DNA from 2 places in the Paenibacillus sp. J23TS9 genome. Region 2 is predicted to be linked to the other one. Evidence: predicted binding sites of a transcription regulator. Region 2 holds the regulator's gene; the other holds the start of a gene.
The links. The regulator Rex, encoded in region 2, represses fermentation and respiration genes when NADH is low (regulators of the CRP and FNR family bind a similar motif). The targets are predictions, from matches to a motif close to TTGTGAAATATTTCACAA.

Region 1 (3,965 bases), 550 kb from region 2:
GCGATGCCCATCGCCGGCGAGGTAGCGCTGCTCTGAATCGTGATGTATGGATCCAGAATATACGGATATTGCCCGATCCCATACGCGAAAAAGGCGCAGAAAAATTGCAGCATGACGCAGATGAAAGCCAGTCCGTAACGGCGGCCGCTGTACAGCAGCCACATAGCAACCATGAAGAACCCGACGGACAGCGCCAGAAGCCAGCCCAAATCCATCATGTTTTGAAAATGCCGCTCATTGTGCTGGCTGAGGTAAATGAACGCGGTCAAAGCAACGATAATCGTGGGTGTGCTCCAGAACAGAGCGTAGCTTTGCATCAGCTTCAAGGCCGCATGGTCCTCTGCACGCGAAGCGTAGAAAGCCAGAAACGTTCCGCTGATGAACAGGACCGATACGATGGCGAGTCCCACGATGCACCACGATAAGGGGCTCGTAAGCAGGGCCCAGTAATCGAGCGTAACCGTCCCGCCCTGTTTCGTGATAAAACCGCCCTCGGAGAGCGTAAGCGCGACCGACAACGAGGCCGGAATCAAGAGCCCGGTAGCCCCGTATAAGAACAGGTACACGATGTTATTTTTGGAGCCGTAGTTCTCAAACGCATAGAACGACCCGCGAATGGCAAGCAAAATGACGGCAATGCTTCCGGGAACAAGGAGCGCTGACCCGTAATAATAGGCAGTATCCGGGAAGAAGCCAACGATGCCGATGTAGAAAAAGACGAAAAATACGTTCGTGATCTCCCAGACAGGCGACAAATATCGCGAAATCAGACGGTTAATCAAGTGATCCTTCTTCGTCAGGCGTGCGTAAAAAGCGAAGAAGCCCGCTCCGAAATCAATGGAGGCCACGATTAAATAACCGTACAAAAACAGCCACAACACCGAGATCCCAATGAGCTCGTAACTCATCATGCATGCCCCCTTTCTTCCGCCGTCTCGCCTTGGACAGGCTTCAGCCACTTCTCCATCTCGGTTTCGGCCGAATTATTGTTAAACAAACGGCGCAGCACGAGTACGCACACGATACCAAGGATGATATACAAGATCAGAAACAGGAAGAAAAGAATTCTCACGCTCGGCGATGTCGTAGCCGCGTCTTCCACTCGCATATACCCTCGGATGATCCACGGCTGCCGTCCAATCTCGGCATAGAACCATCCCAGCTCGACTCCGAGAAAAGCGAGCGGCGCTCCCAGAGCAATCACGCGAAGCAGCCACTTGTTGAGCTCGTTGCGCTTTTTCCAGATGATGAACAGAAAATATAGCAGCGAAATCCCCAATAACGTGAAACCGATTCCTGCCATCAAGTCAAACAAATAATGGACAAGCAGCGGCGGACGTTCATCCGTCGGGAACTCTTCAAGCCCCGTCACTTTTGCGTTAAAGTCTCCGAAGGCCAGGAAGCTGAGAAAATTCGGCAGATGAAGCGCTCCAATGATTTCATGCTCAGCGTTAAGCCAACCCAATAAAACCAGATCCGCGCCGCTTTCGGTCTCAAAATGCCATTCCGCGGCGGCCAGCTTCTCCGGCTGATGCTCCGCCAGAAACTTTGCGGATACATCCCCGGCCAACGTGTTGAGCAATCCGAACAGCAGAACGACGCCCATCATCAGCTTCAAAGCTTTTTTGTGGTAGGCGGACACCCCCTTTTTAAGCATCGTAAAGGCTGCAATTCCGGCGAGCAAGGCAGCACCCGTCAAATAAGCCGAGCTTAATACATGAAACACCTTGGAGAACGACGCCGAATTCAGCATTGCTTGCACCGGATCAACCGCTGTGAATTGTCCTCCTTCCATTGCAAAACCTCCGGGCTGGTTCATGAATCCGTTCACCGTCGTAATGAAAACGGCAGACATGCCCGCCCCGGCCACGACCGGAATCGTCAGCAGCCAATGAATGTATGGATTCTTGAACCTTTCCCACGTATACAGATAAATGCCCAGGAAGATCGCTTCGAAAAAGAACGCGAATACCTCCATGAATAACGGTAGCGCGATAACATTCCCTGCCAGCTTCATAAAATGGGGCCAGACCAAGGCCAACTGAAGCGAAATGGCCGTGCCCGTCACGACCCCGACAGCCACCGAAATGACGAACCCCCTCGACCACCTCTTTGCCATAAGTATGTAATGGGGGTCTTTCCTACGTATGCCGATCAACTCTGCAATCGCGATCATGAGCGGTATTCCCACGCCAAGCGTCGCGAAAATAGCATGGAACCCCAGAGTCATTCCTGTCACCAGCTTGCTCCACATCACCGTATCGATACCCATATTCGAATTCCTCCTTTCAAATGCCTAATCAACAATACCGTTTCTGGCTGTTAATTAAACATGCCTATGTTCTGCTTTACATAAAGAGATTTTTTTCACAAGGCAGTCTACCAAAACCCGATATTTAAAATTATTATATCTTTGTTCCTTAGCATTTCAATCCTGATTACGGCTTCGACCCTAAATGTTCAAAGAAGGATCAACTCTTTCCGACAACTCGGTGAAAAACCGCAAAACCACCCTTTTGAGCTATTGCTTCACCGAGAACCATCGGTTTTGTATTTCAAAAACCCCTTGCAATAAAAAAAGACCCGGCATATTGGAAATTGCCAAGCCCAGGATCTTTTCATATAAAATAAATCAGAATGACGAATTCAGCAATCATGAACGCTCTAAGGCCTTGATATCCTTTTTGATTTTATCGTAAGGAGGTTCCTGACCATCGTAATACGAAACGACAGTTCCCGTTTGGTCGACTAGAAAAAACGAGGTTCCATGAATGACCTGATCAGAAGCAGTATCCTTCTGTATCGCCATTTTGAAGTTGTTACGGGCATAAGTTTGGATGTCATCGAACGAATACCCTGTAAGTCCTTGCCAGTTTGTGAAGTCATCACTAAACTTGCTGATATAGGTTTTGATCGCTTCAGGATGATCGTTCTCGGGATCGACCGAAAACGAAACAAGGTCAGCCTTAATTCCGGCGTCTTTCAATTCCTGCTGCAGTTCCGCCATATTAGAGGTTAGTATGGGGCAGACGGTGGTGCAGTGCGTGAACATAAAATCTGCCACCCAAATTTTGCCTTTTAAATCCGAAATGTCTTTGCGATTCCCTTCTTGATCGATCGATTGAAACGATTCAAGTTTAATATTGAGCTTGTCCGGTTTATGATCACCGCAAGCGGTGACAAGCAGGATGCAGATAAGACACACTGCCAGTAAAACATTTCTGGTCTTAACCAAGTTTATCCCCTACTTTCCTTACTTCTTGTCTGCCAACCAGGATCCGAGCGTGTCAATGTCCTGCTCCGATAACCGGCTCTTAAACGACGGCATTCCGCCGCGTCCCATAGTCATTCTCTCCACAATCTCTTCCTTCGTGAGCTTTGACCCGATTTCTTTCAAGCTCGGTCCGACTATGCCGCTTAGATCAGCAGCATGGCAAGACAAGCAACTTTTTTTATACAACATTTCGGCCCCGTTTGAATCTGAATCCCTCTCGACTACGGCCGTGTTCGTTTCGTTCTGTTGGCTGGAATGGCTTCCGCATGCGGCCAACATGATAATCGTGATAATTAAAACCGTAAATAATGGCATACTCAATCTCATCCATTTTTCCCCCTTTGCCCTGAAATGAATGGTCGGGCGAGAAATATCAATGTTCATGCGTACTTTGATTCGGATCCGCCTTCGCCTTCGCTATTTCTTTTTCGGAAACGTTGCCTACCACCAGCTGCCTGCGCGGCATGTTATGCATTCCGCGGGCAGACACGTGCGCCACAACATAATAAATACCTTCTGTGGGGAACTCTTTCTCAATGCTATAAACGCCTTCACCTTGGTGCTTACCTTGGAGCGTCTCATGATTTGTTTCTCCCCACTTCCATAATTCGAACTCCACTTCCTTGGCGTCATTGACCGCCTCCCCTCCCTGTGAGACGCTCGCGCTAATCTCGACAGGCAGATTCAGTGC
Region 2 (3,965 bases):
ATCTCGGACTTAATATGAAATATTTCAGTGTGGTCCACACGCTTACCCGCCTGTACAAGGATGGCCGCAGCGGTCAGCTTCCTGCACTACGCCAGCAGCTCCAGTCCTCGGGACAGGAACGCGCCGGAGACTGGATTGCGGCAATCGACCGCATCAGTGAGGATCTGGTCGATGTCAAAGAGAACTGGGATAAGCTCAGCGAATCCCTCTTTAGTCTCATTCCGGAGCGTAATGATGCTGCACCTGGTGATGCCGGTCAGTTTGTACTTCGTTTGCAGCCTGGCAAATGGCCTCAGGAATGGGAGACGCTCAAGGCGCTGGAAAACCAAAATCATGTTAAAATCAGCGAAATTGTGCGCCGCGGGGAGAAAATGCTTGCAGAGTACAAGGAGGATGAAGACGATTACAGCGCGGACAGCCTGATCACGGATCTAAGCGGTCTATTTAAGGATTTGGCAGTCGAGCGGGATGATCTTCGTTTCTTCATGAATCTTAATGATGAGACCGTTGTATACTGGATGGAAGCCAGCAGCCATTACCGGAGCAAGTCACTCCAGCTGTACGCTGTTCCCGTCGATGTAAGCAAGCAGCTCAAGGATTTGTTCTTTGATAAGAAAAAAAGCGTCATATTGACGTCTGCCACGTTGTCTGTGGATAAATCATTCCAATACATGATTGATAATCTGGGATTGCAAGAGGATCAGGAAAACGGGCGATTGGTCTCTGTGCAGCTTCCTTCTCCATTCAATTATCGGGATCAGGCTTTACTGGTGATTCCGCGTGATTTTCCAAGTGTAAAAGGAAGTGTCGGAGATGCAGTGTTTGTGAATACACTGGTTCAATCTTTGGCGGATACCGCGGTTGCTACCCACGGAAGAATGCTCGTATTGTTTACTTCTTACCGCATGCTAAGGCAGGTCCATGAGCCACTCAAAAATGCACTTGCCAGCAGCGATATAACTGTATTAGGCCAAGGTGTTGACAGCGGCAGCCGCACCAAACTCATCCGCAGATTCCAAGACAGCAGCGCTTCTGTACTGCTCGGTACAAGCAGCTTCTGGGAAGGTGTGGATATTCCCGGAGAAGCGCTGACTTGTCTGGCTATTGTAAGGCTGCCATTCCAACCGCCGAACCATCCGCTCGTTGAGGCAAAAAGCGAACTGCTGCAGCGGCAGAAGAAAAACCCGTTTATGAAGCTTTCTGTGCCGCAGGCGGTTATTCGCTTCAAACAGGGCTTTGGTCGGCTGGTACGTACGGCAAATGATCGTGGGATTGTTATTGTATACGATACGCGTGTGATTGAATCCTATTACGGCAAGTACTTCCTATACTCATTGCCAGGACCCAAAATGGAACATATGATTACTGAAAAAATGGTTCCTCGCATATCCGAATGGCTTCATGAGGGCTAAGCATGCATCCGAATCAATTGACTGAAAAACATGTATATAAATTAAGCTGTTAAATAGGGGGAGCAAGCATGAAATCGGAGAAAATATCCGAAGCGGTTGTCCGCAGATTGCCTGTGTATTTAAGATACTTGAATGATCTGAATAAACGCGAGGTATCCACAGTATCATCACAGGAGCTCGGACTGAAGCTGGATTTGAATCCTGCACAGATTCGTAAGGATCTGGCTTATTTCGGGGATTTTGGCCGCAAGGGGATTGGTTACGATGTATCGTACCTGATCGAGAAAATTCGCCATATCCTGAATCTGGACCAGCAGATCAATGCCGTGCTCGTTGGAGCCGGTAATCTGGGTCACGCGCTATCGAATTATAACTTATACCTTCGGGAAAATATCAAGATTGTCGCTGTATTCGATGAGAATCCCAAAAAGGTAGGAACGCGCATCAGTACCTTAACGGTTCAGTCGATGGATGAAATTAGTGAAACGATCAAAGGCCAGAACATCCGTATTGGGATTATTACGGTTCCTGATGTTGAAGCGCAGAATGTGGCAGATAAGTTGATTACCGCCGGTATTGAGGCTATTCTCAACTTCGCACCAACCATTTTGAAGGCGCCTGCGAACATCCGGATCCATGCGGCTGATTTCACAACAGATCTGCTGAGTCTGGCTTATTATTTGGACAATGGAAAGGACGATTCTGCGGATGACGGAGAACATAAAGACAAATAAATGGGTAATTAAGAACGGAAGCTTTGCGGTTTCTGATGCAGACAAGCCGGTGATTCACGGCTGTATGGTGATCGAGGATGACATGATTACTTATATAGGAGAGGAAATGCCTGAGATCGAAAGCGATGTTTCTGTCGTGGATGGAACTCACCTTTTCTTCATGCCAGGACTGGTTAACACCCATGGTCATGCTGCCATGTCACTGCTGCGCGGGTATGGTGATGACCTTGCGCTGCAAATTTGGCTGGAAGAAAAAATGTGGCCTATGGAGGCTAAATTTACTTCTTCAGATGTGTACTGGGGCACTTCACTGTCCGTACTGGAAATGCTGAAAGGCGGTACCACTACGTTCCTGGATATGTATGACCATATGGACCAAGTCGCTAAGGTGGTTAAGGAATCGGGCATGCGTGCATCACTTATGCGCGGGGTTATTGGTCTGTGTCCAGAAGAGGTTCAGCGCCATAAGCTGAATGAAGCTATCGCGTTTGCACGTGACTGGAACGGACAAGCAGACGGTCGTATCACGACTATGATCTCACCACATGCACCATATACCTGCCCTCCGGACTTTATCGAAAAGTTTGTGCAGGCAGCCCATGACATGGATCTGCCGATGCATACCCATATGTCCGAGACGAAGGCTGAAGTGGAACAAAATGTCCGCGATTATGGAGTTCGTCCGGTCGCCCACTTAGAGAAGCTTGGCATGTTCTCGCGTCCTTCTCTGGTGGCACATGCTGTGCATCTGACGGATGAGGAAATTGAAATTCTGGCTGCTAATCATGTTGCTGTCTCCCATAACCCGGGAAGCAATCTGAAGCTGGCCAGTGGGGTGGCCCGCGTAACAGACCTGCTCAAAGCAGGAGTAACCGTATCGCTGGGTACCGATGGAGCGGCAAGCAATAATAATTTGGATATGTTTGAAGAAATGCGTCTTGCGGCATTGATTCATAAAGGTGTTTCCGGCGATCCTACTGCTATTCCTGCAGCCGAAGCACTCAAAATGGGTACGGTGTATGGGGCTCAATCGCTCTTTTTGAAAAATGTGGGTACGCTGGCTCCGGGGATGAAGGCAGATTTCATCGCCCTGAATACGGATCAGGCGCATTTCCTGCCACATACCGATCTTATCTCACATGCTATTTACTCCGCTTGCAGCAAGGATGTTGAGCATGTTTGGGTAGACGGCAAGCAAATTGTGAAACATGGCGCCTGTCTGACGCTGGACGAAGAGCGGATCCGCCGGGAAGCCCAAGCCGCTTTTGATGGTCTTCTGTCCCGATAAGGACGGAGGGCCTCAGAAAGGGAGCTTATGTTAAAGAATAAAAAAACGTGGATATTTCTCGGAATACTGTTACTCCTGCTGCTTGGGTTCGGTTCTTATCGTTATTACATATATGTAACGCAGGATATCCGCGCAGAAGAAACGGCAGCCATTCTCAAAGCCAAACAGGATACCAGTCTGGTAAAGGTGACCGAGGCAGAGAAATCAGTTTGGGACACGATCTGCTGGGCTATTGAAGGGTTGGATAAAGAGAACCGGCCAATTATGGTGTGGGTGACAATGGATGAGAACGGAAAGGTCAAGTCGGGAGAGGGAGCGGTTCATGAGGAGCTGCTTTCAAACGGTTTGTCCGAAGCCCAGATCAAAGAAAAGATTCAAAAGGAAATACCGGATTTGGACAAAATGAGACTGCTGCCTGGAACGTATAACGGAGAATATGCTTGGCAGCTGTTTTACCGCTCTAAGGACCACTATTACTATCAATTCTATCGTTTCAGCGATGGACAAAGTATTGGTGGACCATTTACTCTG

Region 1: KJS65_RS06280 (cytochrome ubiquinol oxidase subunit I) is a predicted target of Rex. The motif match lies at 2,356-2,373, and genes of this name have one in related genera.

The regions. Positions count from the first base shown of each region.
Region 1 is NZ_BOSG01000001.1:1,300,952-1,304,916, forward strand. It holds gene KJS65_RS06275 (cytochrome d ubiquinol oxidase subunit II) at 1-911, opposite strand, end outside; gene KJS65_RS06280 (cytochrome ubiquinol oxidase subunit I) at 908-2,272, opposite strand; gene KJS65_RS06285 (SCO family protein) at 2,654-3,235, opposite strand; gene KJS65_RS06290 (c-type cytochrome) at 3,254-3,601, opposite strand; gene KJS65_RS06295 (FixH family protein) at 3,648-3,965, opposite strand, start outside.
Region 2 is NZ_BOSG01000001.1:750,563-754,527, forward strand. It holds gene dinG (ATP-dependent DNA helicase DinG) at 1-1,412, shown strand, start outside; gene KJS65_RS03855 (redox-sensing transcriptional repressor Rex) at 1,481-2,146, shown strand; gene KJS65_RS03860 (amidohydrolase) at 2,133-3,434, shown strand; gene KJS65_RS03865 (cell wall elongation regulator TseB-like domain-containing protein) at 3,462-3,965, shown strand, end outside.